DNA from 4 places in the Proteus sp. fly-1089 genome. Region 3 is predicted to be linked to each of the others. Evidence: predicted binding sites of a transcription regulator. Region 3 holds the regulator's gene; each other region holds the start of a gene.
The links. The regulator PhoB, encoded in region 3, activates phosphate uptake and scavenging genes when phosphate is short. The targets are predictions, from matches to a motif close to CTGTCATAAAACTGNCNNAT.
Positions count from the first base shown of each region.

Region 1: phoA (alkaline phosphatase) is a predicted target of PhoB. The motif match lies at 1,177-1,196, and genes of this name have one in related genera.
Region 2: ugpB (sn-glycerol-3-phosphate ABC transporter substrate-binding protein UgpB) is a predicted target of PhoB. The motif match lies at 1,565-1,584, and genes of this name have one in related genera.
Region 4: rbsK (ribokinase) is a predicted target of PhoB. The motif match lies at 1,653-1,672, and genes of this name have one in related genera.

Region 1 is NZ_JBEETS010000006.1:35,628-39,140, reverse strand. It holds gene ABN080_RS13395 (alpha/beta hydrolase-fold protein) at 1-1,098, shown strand, start outside; gene phoA (alkaline phosphatase) at 1,301-2,740, shown strand; gene ABN080_RS13385 (Na/Pi cotransporter family protein) at 3,152-3,513, shown strand, end outside.
Region 2 is NZ_JBEETS010000002.1:524,678-528,190, forward strand. It holds gene ABN080_RS08825 (carbamate kinase family protein) at 1-465, opposite strand, end outside; gene ABN080_RS08830 (glycerophosphoryl diester phosphodiesterase) at 789-1,523, opposite strand; gene ugpB (sn-glycerol-3-phosphate ABC transporter substrate-binding protein UgpB) at 1,698-3,002, shown strand; gene ugpA (sn-glycerol-3-phosphate ABC transporter permease UgpA) at 3,065-3,513, shown strand, end outside.
Region 3 is NZ_JBEETS010000002.1:323,804-327,316, reverse strand. It holds gene ABN080_RS08015 (AAA family ATPase) at 1-388, opposite strand, end outside; gene sbcD (exonuclease subunit SbcD) at 385-1,617, opposite strand; gene phoB (phosphate regulon transcriptional regulator PhoB) at 1,837-2,526, shown strand; gene phoR (phosphate regulon sensor histidine kinase PhoR) at 2,550-3,513, shown strand, end outside.
Region 4 is NZ_JBEETS010000005.1:44,162-47,674, reverse strand. It holds gene ABN080_RS12215 (DeoR family transcriptional regulator) at 40-816, opposite strand; gene deoC (deoxyribose-phosphate aldolase) at 873-1,541, opposite strand; gene rbsK (ribokinase) at 1,721-2,641, shown strand; gene murQ (N-acetylmuramic acid 6-phosphate etherase) at 2,880-3,513, shown strand, end outside.

The sequences.
Region 1 (3,513 bases), on a different contig from region 3:
GAAGGGGCTCCTCTGATTGAGCCTTATGATAATGACAAAAAGTTAGTCACCTTTTTATGGCGAGGAGCGAAGTCGAATGTCTATTTATTGGGATCGCCAGAGGGTAATCATGATCCGTTAACACATTTAGCCAATAGCGATATTTGGTATCGTAGTTATATCGTGCCTAACGACACATTAATGCAATATAAATTAGCGCCCGATGTGCCTGTTATTGAAAATTCAGAACCCTTTGAGCAACGTCGCGCGATTTTAACCACCGCTCAAGCCGATCCGTTTAATTCCCAAAATTCTCCAAGTCAATCTGAGGATATCTATAATCACTTTTCTTTATTATCGTTAGACAAGAAACGTGAATGCCAATTACCCGGTATTCTTGATAGAACAATGAAAGGCAAAACAGAAATTGTTCGTTTTCACAGTGAAATCTTAAATAATGATCGTGAAATAGCGCTTTATCTGCCAGCACAAAAAATGGAAAAACCACGAGTCCTCGTGTTATTCGATGGTCAAACGTATCGTCGCCAATATGGTATTGATAAGTTTTTTGATAAGCAGATCGAGGAAGGAAAATTAACACCTATGATGATCCTATTTGTTGATAGTATTGATAGTGATCGCCGTAGTGTTGAATTACCACCAAATCCTGATTTTTACCGCTTTTTAGCAGATGAATTATTTGTTTGGCTAGAAAAAGAGAAGGGTATTCAAGTTTCAGGCGAAGAGACAATAGTCTCAGGATCAAGCTATGGCGGATTAGCCTCTTCATGGGTTGCTTTTAACCGCCCTGATCGCTTTGGCAAAGTGCTTAGTATGTCTGGCTCTTATTGGTGGGCGCCTGAAAATGAAGAGCCTGAATGGCTTATTAGACAATTTGAGCAAGCAGATAAAAAGCCATTACAGTTTTTCTTAGAGGCTGGGCTATTTGAAAGTCGTGGTGATAAAGGTGGTATTTTAAATAATAATCGCCATCTCAAACAGGTTTTAGAACAAAAAGGCTATCCTGTTCAATCTCTCGAAATGGCCAGTGGGCATGATTATATTTCTTGGTGTGAAACCCTGTATTTGGGGGCTAAAGCATTAACACAAGAAAATTAATATTTTAAGATCCTATCTCAATACAAGAGAAGCTTATACACGAGAATACGTTGTATAAGCTTTATTTTTGTCACCAACTTGTCATAAAGCTGTCATCAAAATTGCTTTTACTCTTCATTTCTTTGTCATTTAACTGCCGTAAGCTTTTTCTGACTTAAAACATTAACCCTGTTTTTTTACTTTAGAGTGCAAGGAAAAAGCTATGTCTCATCGTTACCAACGTTCTATTTTATCCGTTATTGTAACAACGCTATTGGCTGGTGCGAGTTTCTCTTCTTTTGCAGCTCCCGTTGCTGCTGATGCAATTTTGGCACAAGATCGCGCAGCAAAAGGTAATATCACGGAATTTGGCGGTGCTCGCCGTATGACTCAAGATCAAACTGAGGCATTAAAAGCAGCTTTAAATAACAACCAAGCAAAAAATGTGATCCTCTTTATTGGTGATGGTATGGGGGATTCTGAAATCACTGTTGCACGTAACTACGCTGAAGGTGCGGGCGGTTTTTTTAAAGGCATTGATGCGTTACCAATGACGGGTCAATACACACACTATTCATTAGATAGAAAAACACAAAAACCTAACTATGTAACAGATTCGGCAGCCTCAGCAACGGCATGGGCTTCTGGTGTGAAAACGTATAATGGTGCATTAGGGATTGATGTCTTTGGTAAGGATCACCAAACCATTTTAGAATTAGCAAAAATCAATGGAAAGGCAACGGGGAACGTGACTACATCTGAAATTCAAGATGCGACACCAGCTGCACTATTTTCCCATGTCTCTGGACGTAAATGCTATGGTCCAGTTGAAACCTTAGAAAAATGCTCAACTAATGCATTAGAGAATGGCGGTAAAGGTTCTATTTCTGAGCAATTATTAGTGACTCGTGCAGACGTTACATTAGGGGGCGGTGCAAAAAGTTTTGCTCAAACTGCTACAGCAGGAGAATACAAAGGTAAAACGTTAGAGCAACAAGCCATTGAGCGTGGTTATCAAATCGTCAAAGATGCAAAATCGTTAGACGCAATTACCTTGGCAAATCAAGATAAACCGGTATTAGGCTTATTCCATGAAGGGAATATGGCTGTTGCGTGGGAAGGCCCTAAAGCGGTTTATCATGGCAATATCAATAATCCACCATTAGAGTGCAAACCTAACTCTAAACTCGATCCTAATGCGCCAACATTGGCACAAATGACTAAAAAAGCGATCGATTTACTGAAAACTAATGAAAATGGTTTCTTCTTACAAGTCGAAAGTGCCTCTATTGATAAGCAAGATCATAATGCTAACCCTTGTGGACAAATTGGTGAAACGGTTGCGTTAGATGAAGCTGTGCAAATCGGTTTAGATTTTGCGAAACAAAATGGCGATACGCTGATTATTGTTACCGCTGATCACTCTCACTCTAGCCAAATCATTGAAGCTGATGTGAAATCTCCTGGCTTAACACAAGCATTGATCACGAAAGATGGTGCCGTAATGGTCGTGAACTACGGTAACTCAGAGACTGATTCACAAGAGCATACCGGTTCGCAATTACGTATTGCGGCTTATGGTCCTCATGCGGCTAATGTGGTTGGATTGACAGATCAAACAGACTTGTTCTTCACAATGCGTGATGCAATGGGGCTGAAATAAATTTAAGTTAATACCATAGCCTGTCTGAATTTGTAGTCGAATTGCCTTACTAACTTGTTGTATTTTCACGCGACGCAGAGAGATACCCTCTCGTCGCGTTTTTTTATGTATTAATTAAAATAAAGGATAATAAATCAATAGGTTATTTACAGCTTGATTTTGAAAGTGACATATTTTCTGTTATAATTAACAGAACTTACAAATTAATTTCTGTAATATTCTCAACTTCTCCATTGATTATTGCACTTAAATTGCAATATCTTTTTGTCTAATAACCCAACGTGTTATTAAGGCATTATCCATAAAAATCTTTTCTCAGATGTATTATCTGCTCATGGTCTTTCTCTTTTTATGAGATTGAAGGAGAAACAGAGTCAAACAAACAACGATAAAAATAAGGTTATTATTTCTATGCTGACACTGCTTCATTTGCTCTCATCAGTCGCACTTCTTGTTTGGGGAACACATATTGTTCGTACAGGTATCATGCGCGTCTTTGGCTCTGATTTACGCCGAATTTTAGGTAAAAGTATTAATAAAAAATCCAACGCTTTCCTTGCGGGGGTTGGGGTAACGGCATTAGTTCAGAGCAGTAATGCAACGGCACTTTTGGTTATCTCTTTTGTGACACAAGGACTTATTTCGATTACACCTGCACTTGTTATTATGTTAGGTGCGGATGTAGGTACGGCACTTATGGCACGAGTGCTGACGTTTGATCTCTCTTGGTTATCCCCACTTCTTATTCTTATCGGGGTAATTACTTTTTTAAG
Region 2 (3,513 bases), 200 kb from region 3:
TTCAATAAAATGCCATTGAGGGTTTTCTTGTTGTAATTGCATCATCTCTTGTTCAGAGAAAAATGCACCAATAGGTTTTGTTGGAGAAACAAAATTAGGATCGTTTTTATCTACTTCAACTTGAGTGATAAGGGTGATCGCTTGTTTATTTTGTTGAACATGAAGCTTATTGGTTAACGCTTGTTGTATTAAATAACCAATCCCCCCTTGTGTGTCTGCAACACAATTGGCTAATGGCGTTAATGGTAAACCTTCTTGTACATGTGCAACTTCCGCACGGCGTAAATCAAGCCCTACTTGTGGTCCATTACCATGAGTAAGAACAATATTATACCCTTCAGCCACCATATCACTAATATGGGCTGCAACCTCTTGTACTGCTTGTTCTTGATGAGCGATAGACTGGCTAGCATTGTCTTTAATAATACTGTTGCCTCCAATGGCAACAACAACGAGTTCTTTCATGTTTCACTCTCAATTATATTATTGGCAATTAAAGTAGAAATAACTCACCTCTACTCTCAGAGGTTGGGTTAATAGGGTCGCCATATCGCTAACCACTTACCCCATTTTTATCTTTTAATGAGATAAACATTATCGTATTGAACAATATCTATTCATTAATTGCGCAGGATAATAACAGAGAATGTAAATAAAACATCTATTACTCAACATTTCTCTTATTTAATTTCAGTAAATAGAATGAGAAAGAGAGGAAACAAGAGGCGTCATCAAATAGATTGATAACGCCTTATTTAATACAAATAAATGGGATAGTTAGGGCTTTTTCATTTTGCTATTTGAACAATATCAGATTGATAAACATCAGGCATATCGGTAATTAGCATATCAACTCCCCATTGTTCAAAATCTTTCACTTCATCAGGATCATTAGGGGTATAACAATAAATTTCATAGCCTGCTTGTTTGAACAATTGCGCTTGTTCTTGTGTAAGATATTTGTAATTACAATGCACACTAAAACCATCAATAACTTTTAATGTTTCTAATGCATTATCGGGGATCTCATCCCACAATTGTCCTCTTCGAATAAAAGGAGAATATCGCTTCATCACAATTAAAGCTTGTGTATCAAAAGAAGAAAATAAAATTTGCTCATTCGGAATATCTGCACTTTTTATCATATCAGAGACAGCTAAGCATAAGCGTTCAATATCATCATCGGGCCATGTTTTCAGCTCAATATTGAGTTTTGTGCCTGAACGTTTAATTAACTGTAGTCCTTGTCTTAAAGAGGGAATTTTTTCACCTTGATAAAGTGAACTAAACCAACTTCCTGCATCAAGACGATGTAAATCATCTAAAGTATGAAAACGCACAGCACCTTGCCCATTCGTGCAGCGGTTAACCGTTTTATCATGAATAAGCACAGGAACATGATCTGCCGTTAATTGCACATCCGTCTCAATCCATTCACACCCAAAATCAATCGCCATTTTAAATGCAGCTAACGTATTTTCAGGGGCTTTTCCAGAAAAACCTCGGTGAGCAGCTATCTTCATTTCTCTCTCCTTTTCATTTGTGCCGACATCATGACAATCATTTATGACAGCAATTTGACAGTCACACCATCAATAACTCTTCATTTAATTGTCACCCCTTTGTCATAAATGACATTTAGGGTAATTAGCAAACTAGATTGCACCTTTAACTCTCGATTTAAAAGGAAATACTGCATGTCGATAAAATCAATAACGGGCCTTGCCGTTGCGATGACACTCTTTGCTTCACCTACACACGCAAAAACACAAATTGAATGGTGGCATGCAATGGGAGGTGCCCTTGGTCAGAAAGTTAATCAAATCGCGTCTGATTTTAATGCAAGCCAATCTGAATATGAGATCAAGCCTGTTTATAAAGGCACTTATGCTGAAACGATGACCAGTGCAGTAGCTTCGTTTCGTGCTAAAAATCAACCTGCTATTGTGCAAGTCTTTGAAGTCGGTACAGCCAGCATGATGGGAGCTAAAAAGGCCGTTTTTCCGGTTTATCAATTAATGGAAAAAACTAACGAGCCTTTTGATCCAAATAGTTATCTATCTACAGTTACCGGCTATTACACCACCAGCGATGGCCAAATGATGTCACTGCCCTTTAATAGCTCAACACCCGTGCTTTATTACAACAAGGTTCTGTTTAAAAAAGCAGGTATAGACCAACCGCCTAAAACATGGAAAGAGATGGAAGTTGTGTCTCAAAAATTTCTCGACTCCGGAGTAAAATGTGGCTTTACCACCACATGGCAATCATGGACACAAATAGAAAACTTTGGGGCACGTAATAATTTGCCTATTGCAACAAAAAATAATGGTTTTGATGGCTTAGATACGACGTTTCTATTTAATAAGGCCCCTTTCGTTGCTCATATTCAACAAATGGCAGATTGGTCTAAATCAGGTATTTTCAAATATGGTGGGCGTCAATCCGACTCAATGCCTCTATTTTATACCCAAGAGTGCGCCATGGTGATGGAATCATCAGCAGGTTTTGCTGGTATTAAAGAGAATATGAAAGGAATTGATATTGGTGTTAGTCAATTACCTTATGACGATACGCTTGTACAAAAACCTGCTAACACCATTATTGGTGGTGCATCGTTATGGGTTATGTCAGGGCGTCCCGATGCAGAATATAACGGTGTAGCAAAATTCTTCACCTATCTTTCAAGCCCTGAAGTACAAGCTGATTGGCACCAAGCTACAGGCTATCTTCCTGTTACTAAAGCCGCTTATGCATTGACACAACAACAAGGCTTTTATCAGCAAAATCCAGGGGCTGACACTGCAATATTACAAATGACAACCTCCGAACCGACTGCAAATTCCAAAGGATTACGCTTTGGTAATTTCTTGCAAACACGCGAAATTGTTGATGAAGAATTAGAAAAAGTATGGTCAGGAAAACAGAGCGCTCAGGCCGCATTGGATAATGCTGTCACGCGTGGAAATGAGCAATTACGCCGTTTTGAGCGTACTCAATAATCACATTTATCAGGCGAGCTTAACGGCTCGCCTTCTGTTTTTATCGATTTACTGGATACTGTATGGCTTCTCAATCCATTTATTTTAAACAAAAATGGTTACCCCTAGCGCTGATTTTTCCTCAACTGGCTATCACTCTTATCTTTTTTATTTGGCCTGCTGGGCAAGCTTTCTTTCAGTCATTTCAATTAGAAGATGCATTTGGCCTGAGTAGTGAGTTTGTGGGTCTCGAAAACTTTCAGCGTTTATTTAGCAATAGTTACTATTTTGACAGTTTAATCACGACATTGATTTTTAGCACCAGTGTTGTCTTTCTCTCTATGATATCTGCGATTATTTTGGCAGGCATTGCCGAGCAAGTTTTACGAGGCAAACTGTTTTATCGCACGATCTTAATTTCACCCTATGCCATTGCGCCAGTTATCGCGGGTTTTCTTTGGTTATTTATGCTTGATCCCACGATTGGCGTATTAAGCCAATTATTAAAACAGATAGGCATTAATTGGGATCC
Region 3 (3,513 bases):
CTAATATTTTGTCCTCACCCTCTGTGATATTTATTTTGACAAGTTCAGCTTGTGGTGCCTGAAGATTGCCATCTTCTTTATAATTAGCACGACGTTGTTCCCAAAATGCACGATAAGCGACACCTTTGACTTCAAATTCAACTTCCGCCAAACACTCCGCAGTATGACGTGTCATTAATTCATTTTGCGATTGTGTGACTTTGTCCAATCGTGGTGTTCGATGATAAAGCGCTAAACTAATAGCATCTAAAAGGGTTGTTTTTCCCGCACCTGTAGGGCCAGTAATCGCAAACAATCCGTTGCTAACAAAAGGCTCTTGGTTAAAGTTAATTTTCCATTCACCTTTTAAGGAGTTAATATTTTTAAAGCGCAGACTTAAGATTTTCATTTTGCTTCGTTATCCTCTTGTTCTGCCATCTCAACTGCTTGTTTAAACAATGTGGTTAACCGTGTTTTAGTTTCTTCTGAATCAAAATCATGTTGTTCTAAACGTCTTTCAAAAACATCATAGACCGTTAATTCTGTCAGTGTTTCTTTTTCATTTTGAATGAGCACTTGGCGTTGTTTTCTGGATCTTCTTAATAAAACCACATCAAAAAGTGGGTCGTTAGTTAGCTCCTGAATACGCGCTTGTATATCACTGAGATAATCTTGTGTAGAAACTTCAATATCCAACCAGATAGTTGTATCTGGTTCAGCATATTGTTTTTTTAAATTATCAAGCTGTGTGGCTATTTCTTTTAATGAGCCAGTAATTGTGCGCAATAGCTGAAATTCGGGGATAGGGAGTAGCGTAAGCTCAGTTAATTTATCTTGCTCAAAATCGATAAGGCAGACACTTTTTTGTTGCCCACTCTCATCAAAACTTAAAGGAATTGGAGAACCACTGTAACGAATATGCCCTGATTTATTCACCACTTGAGGGCGATGAATGTGGCCAAGAGCAATATAATCAAATTCAGGAAACAGGGTTGCAGAGAAGGCTTCTAAAGTACCGATATATATTTCACGTACAGAATCGGTCACACTTGCACCAATCGTTGTCAGGTGGCCTGTCGCAATAATAGGGATCTTGGTGTTTAATTGTTCACGTAAATCGAGAGCTGCTTGATATTGAACTTGATAATAATCAGCAATTGCTTCTTTTAGCGCGTTTTGTTTTTCAGCACCGGATTGCCCACTTCGGCTAGTTATCATATCTCTAGGGCGTAGATAGGGGATCGCACACAGTAAGGCTCCTGGCGTGTTATCTTTTTTACGAAGAATTAGCGGTACTTGTGGCGTTTCGGTATGAACATTGGCAATAACAGTGGTATTTAAACACGCCAATAGTGATTTAGATTCATTGAGTGTTGCGACAGAATCGTGATTTCCACCTAAAATTATCAATTGGCATTGTGTGTCTCTCATTGCAACAACAAAGCGGTTATACAGTTCTCTGGCATAGCTTGGGGGCGAGCCAGTATCAAATATATCACCAGCAACAATTAAGGCATCGACTTGATAAACTTTGATTTGTACTAACAACCAATCAAGAAATTGTTGGTGTTCTTGTGCGCGGGTTTTAGTAAAAAAATATTGCCCTAAATGCCAGTCTGATGTGTGAATAATCCGCATTGCTATCCCTCTTTTTTATTTGCTGAGAGTATAGCGCACCTTGCTTTTTTAGTGAAAACTCAGCAGTAAGCCTTTTTTTGAGTGATTTTTCACCGAAAAATGATTTATTTACCTTAACAACACCATGGTATTTCAGTAATGTTAAGGTTAGTCATAAATCTGTCATAAAAGTGCATCATAATCATTTTGACCCTCTATATACATTACACAGGATAGAGTATGGCAAGGCGTATTCTTGTTGTTGAAGATGAAACCGCAATTCGAGAGATGATCTGTTTTGTTTTAGAACAAAATGGTTTTCAGCCCATTGAAGCAGAAGATTATGATTCTGCATTGAGTTTTCTTATCGATCCTTACCCTGATCTGGTTTTATTAGATTGGATGATCCCCGGAGGCTCCGGTTTACAGGTAATAAAACAGATGAAGCGAGAAAGTAATACTCGTGACATTCCTATTATTATGTTAACGGCAAAAGGGGAAGAAGAAGATAAAGTCCAAGGCTTAGAAACGGGTGCTGATGATTATGTTATCAAGCCATTTTCACCTAAAGAGCTTGTCGCCCGAGTGAAGGCAATTTTACGGCGTTTATCACCGATGTCAGCGGAAGATATCATTGAATTCAATGGATTATCGCTTGATCCTGTTTCTCATCGAGTAACTAGTCAAGATAAACCGATTGATATGGGGCCCACTGAATTTAAACTCCTGCACTTTTTTATGACGCATCCTGAACGCGTGTATAGCAGAGAACAACTGCTAAACTATGTTTGGGGAACGAATGTTTATGTCGAAGACCGTACCGTGGATGTGCATATTCGTCGTTTACGTAAAGCCATTGAAGAAGATGGTCATGACCGAATGATACAAACAGTACGAGGAACGGGATATCGCTTCTCTGCCCGTTTCTAAGTCAATATGGGAGTAATCGTCAGGTGTTAGAACGACTATCATGGAAAGCCCTCGTTTGGGGGCTATGTCTATTTTGCTTACCTGCCTTTGTATTATCACTTTTTATTGGCCATCTTCCTTGGCTGCTGGTGGCATCACTTTTTAGTGCTTTGGTTTGGCATGCTTATAATTTGATGAAATTGTCTAAATGGTTATGGCTCGATCGCTCAGTCTTACCACCAGAAGGCAGAGGAGGATGGGAGCCTATTTTTTATGGCATTCGACAAACACAGCAACGTAATCGTAAACGACGTCGAGAATTAGGAGACTTAATTAAGCGCTTTAGAAGCGGAGCTGAAAGCTTACCTGATGCAGTTGTAATGATGACTAATGAAGGTAATATTTTTTGGTGTAACAGCTTAGCTCAACATCTATTAGGTTTTCGGTGGCCAGAAGACAACGGGCAAAATATTTTTAATTTATTACGTTACCCAGATTTCTTGCACTATTTTACCGCAGGCGATTTTAGTCACCCTTTAACGATTTCTCTTAATAATGGTTCTATTGTGGAGTTTCGTGTGATGCCATACAGCGAAGATCAACGCCTAATGGTGGCACGAGATGTGACAGAAAAAAATAAACTAGAAAATGCACGACGTGATTTTTTTGCCAACGTGAGTCACGAATTAAGAACGCCTTTAACCGTTATTCAAGGCTATCTTGAAATAATGGAAGAAAATAATGCAGAAAAATCCACAGAACATAAAGCGATAATGACAATGCAGGAACAAGCTAAACGGATGGATACGTTAGTAAAGCAGCTCTTACAACTTTCCCGTATTGAATCAGCTCCTCATATCGATTTAAATAAAATTGTTGATATACCCGCCATTTTAACTTTATTACAACAAGAGGCGAACTCACTAAGCCAAGGACAGCATCATATTACCTTTGATATTGATGAACAGTGGGCTGTACGTGGTAATGAAGAACAGTTACGCAGTGCTG
Region 4 (3,513 bases), on a different contig from region 3:
TTTCTTTATTCTTCATTTTAGTTAGGACTTTATTTTTAATTAATAAATCACTTTTACTGAGCTTTTTCGGCAATAATCTTCGTAATCATCTGTTAATTTTCTATCAGTGATAACAACATCAAACTGAGCTAAATCGCCCATATTACCTGTCGCTGTTTCATCAAAATAGTGGTATTTGGTAAGTAAGATCTTACGAATAGATTTATCCATCGCTTTTTTCTTCATATAAAGATCGTCGATGTTATAACAGGTAACACCAAAATCGAGATGGACACCTTCAGCTGCAATAAAGGCTTTTTTAGGATTAATGCTATCAAGATAAGAAGGTTGGGTAGGGTTGTAGAATGAATCACTTTTAGAACGATATTCACCACCACAAAGTAAGACGGTGGCATTTTTTTTCTGGCTTAATGCTAAAAATACACGATGAGAATAACAGATCCCCGTGAAGTGCAGATTATCAGGTATAAGTTCAATCAGTGTAGGAATAAATTGCCCATTATCGAAAAAAAGGACATCACCCTCAGAGACCATACCGGCGGCAAGATTGGGGATATGAAGTTCTTCCGTTTGATCTGGTGTAATAATATCGGATGATGTTGAAATTAATCCAGAATGAGGTTGGGCTAATGCAACAATATAGCCACCCAATAATGACATTGGAAATGGATTTTCAGCGTCAGAACTAAGATCGCGTCTAATCGTCATTTCAGAAACTTCAAGGATCCTCGCGGCGTCTTTAAGATGTATGCGACCTGAGCGTTTTATACATTCACTGAGGCGGCGCAAACGTTCGTGCTGTTTGGTCTCTATCACCGAAGGATCCTTGTGTTATTGAATAGCGTACTCCAAGAAAATATACGCTAAACTATTTAGTAGTTTGATTCAGGTGCATCTGAATCTGTTGCGATAGCGACACTTGCGCTAGCACCAATACGAGTTGCACCTGCTTTGATCATGTTTAATGCTGTTTGGCGATCGCGAACACCACCAGACGCTTTTACGCCCACTTCGTCACCCACTGTTTTACGCATTAATGCGACATGATGTTCTGTAGCGCCCATTGTACTGTATCCTGTTGATGTTTTCACAAAATCAACGCGGATCTCACGACATATTTCACACACTAAACGTACTTCGTCGTCAGTTAATAAGCAAGTTTCTAAAATAACTTTCAGTGTTGTGTTACCACAAGCCGCTTTTACGGCCTCGATATCTTGTTTTACAAAGTCTAAACGACCGCTTTTTAACATACCAATGTTAATAACCATATCGACTTCTTGTGCGCCTTGGCGGATAGCTTCAGCGGCTTCAAATGCTTTTGTTGCAGTTAAACCAGCACCAAATGGGAAGTCGATAACACAACATACTTTTACATCACTTCCTTCAAGGCAAGTTCTTGCTAAAGGGATGTAAGAAGTGTTAATACAAACAGAGAAGAAACCGTGTTCAGCTGCTTCAGCACACAATTTCTTGATTTGTGCTTCAGTTGTATCTGCAGCAAGAAGGGTATGATCGATATAATTAGCTAATGGACGCATTGTATATTCCTTAATAAGAAGATTGTTATTTATCACTCATGTTAGTTTGGCAACATATTAGTGCTGTTTTAACGAGATAACAATCACAAATGATATTTAAATAACATGATACTGTTATACATCTATCACTATGTCACTATTTTCACATTTATAAAATTTACATAAGAGTAAGAGGCGCTATGGATATCGCAGTGATTGGTTCAAATATGGTGGATTTGATCACCTATATAGATAGGATGCCAAAAGAGGGTGAAACCCTTGAGGCGCCGGCATTTAAAATTGGTTGTGGTGGTAAAGGAGCAAATCAAGCGGTTGCTGCTGCTAAATTAAATTCAAAAGTGATGATGTTAACTAAAGTCGGCGATGATATTTTTGCGGATAACACCATCATGAATTTAGGATCTTATGGCATTAACACACGCTATGTTGAAAAAGTGCCGGGTACAACAAGCGGTGTTGCACCTATTTTTGTGACTTCTCAATCATCAAATAGTATTTTAATTGTTAAGGGTGCTAATCAACATTTGTCACCAGAAGATATTGATAGAGCGACAGATAGCCTGAAAAAATGCAAAATAATTGTACTGCAATTAGAAATCCCGCTTGAAACGGTCTATCACGCTATTGAGTTTGGTAACAAACACCATATTCCTGTGTTATTTAACCCAGCACCTGCTTCAAAAGCATTAGATCTTGATATTGCTGCCCGTTGTGACTTTTTTGTTCCGAATGAAACAGAGCTTGAAATTTTGACAGGTATGCCAATCACCACAATGGATGAAATTCGCGAAGCCGCTTGTTCTTTACTACAAAAAGGCTTTAAGAATGTCATCGTCACATTAGGTGAGAAGGGCGCATTATGGATGAATGGTGAAATTGAAAAATACATTCCTGCTATTGAAGTTGATGCAATAGATACCAGTGGAGCAGGCGATGCCTTTATTGGTTGTTTTTCCCATTATTATGTTCACACTAATAATATTGAAGAAGCATTAAATAAAGCGGTGATGTTTTCAGGCTTAAGTGTCGCCGGAAAAGGCACACAATCTTCTTATCCCAGTATTGAAGAGTTTGGGCAGTTTTTGTCACAAGCAAAGTAATATCCTTTTTCATAACCACTCCTTTCTATTCTCTCAGTTATCTAGCTCATAAGATAATTGAGAGAACTTCATTGAAATCAATCAATTAAATTATATTGATGATGACTATTAAATTTTTCTCTACAGAAAAAGATCTCGTATTATGTGATTTATTTCACACCATCAGGACAAATAAGATTGAAATACAATTTCATTAAATGTATTTTTAATTGAAATTTAGTTTCATAAGGTTGTTGTGATGAAAGAAGATGCATTGAGCCAATGTCTTAAAAATGAAAGTAACCAAGAAACAACCCAATTTTCAGAGTTAAGTGCATTGGAATTGGTCACTTTAATCAATAGTGCAGATATGACGGTTGCAAATGCAGTCAAAAAAGAATTACCAGCTATTGCCTATGCGGTAGAAAAAATTACTGAACGTTTGCAAAAAGGTGGGCGTATTTTTTATGTTGGTGCAGGAACGAGTGGACGATTAGCAGTATTAGACAGTGCCGAATGTCCGCCAACTTTTGGTGTACCTTCTACATTAGTGCAGGCCATTATTGCAGGTGGTCATGATGCAATGCTAAAAGCAGTTGAAAATATTGAAGATAGCCAAGAGGCGGCAATTGAAGAGCTTCAACATCGTCATGTCAGTGATAAAGATGTCGTTATTGGTATTGCCGCAAGCGGTCGAACTCCTTTTACGGTTGCCGCGTTGCAATATGGCAAGAAATTAAAAGCGTTAACAATATCTATTACCACACGTGGAAAAAGTGAGATGAGTGAGATTGCTGATTTATCTATTGCACCAGACGTAGGCGCAGAGGTATTAACTGGCTCTACAAGAATGAAAAGTGGTACTGCTCAAAAAATGATTTTGGGTATGTTAA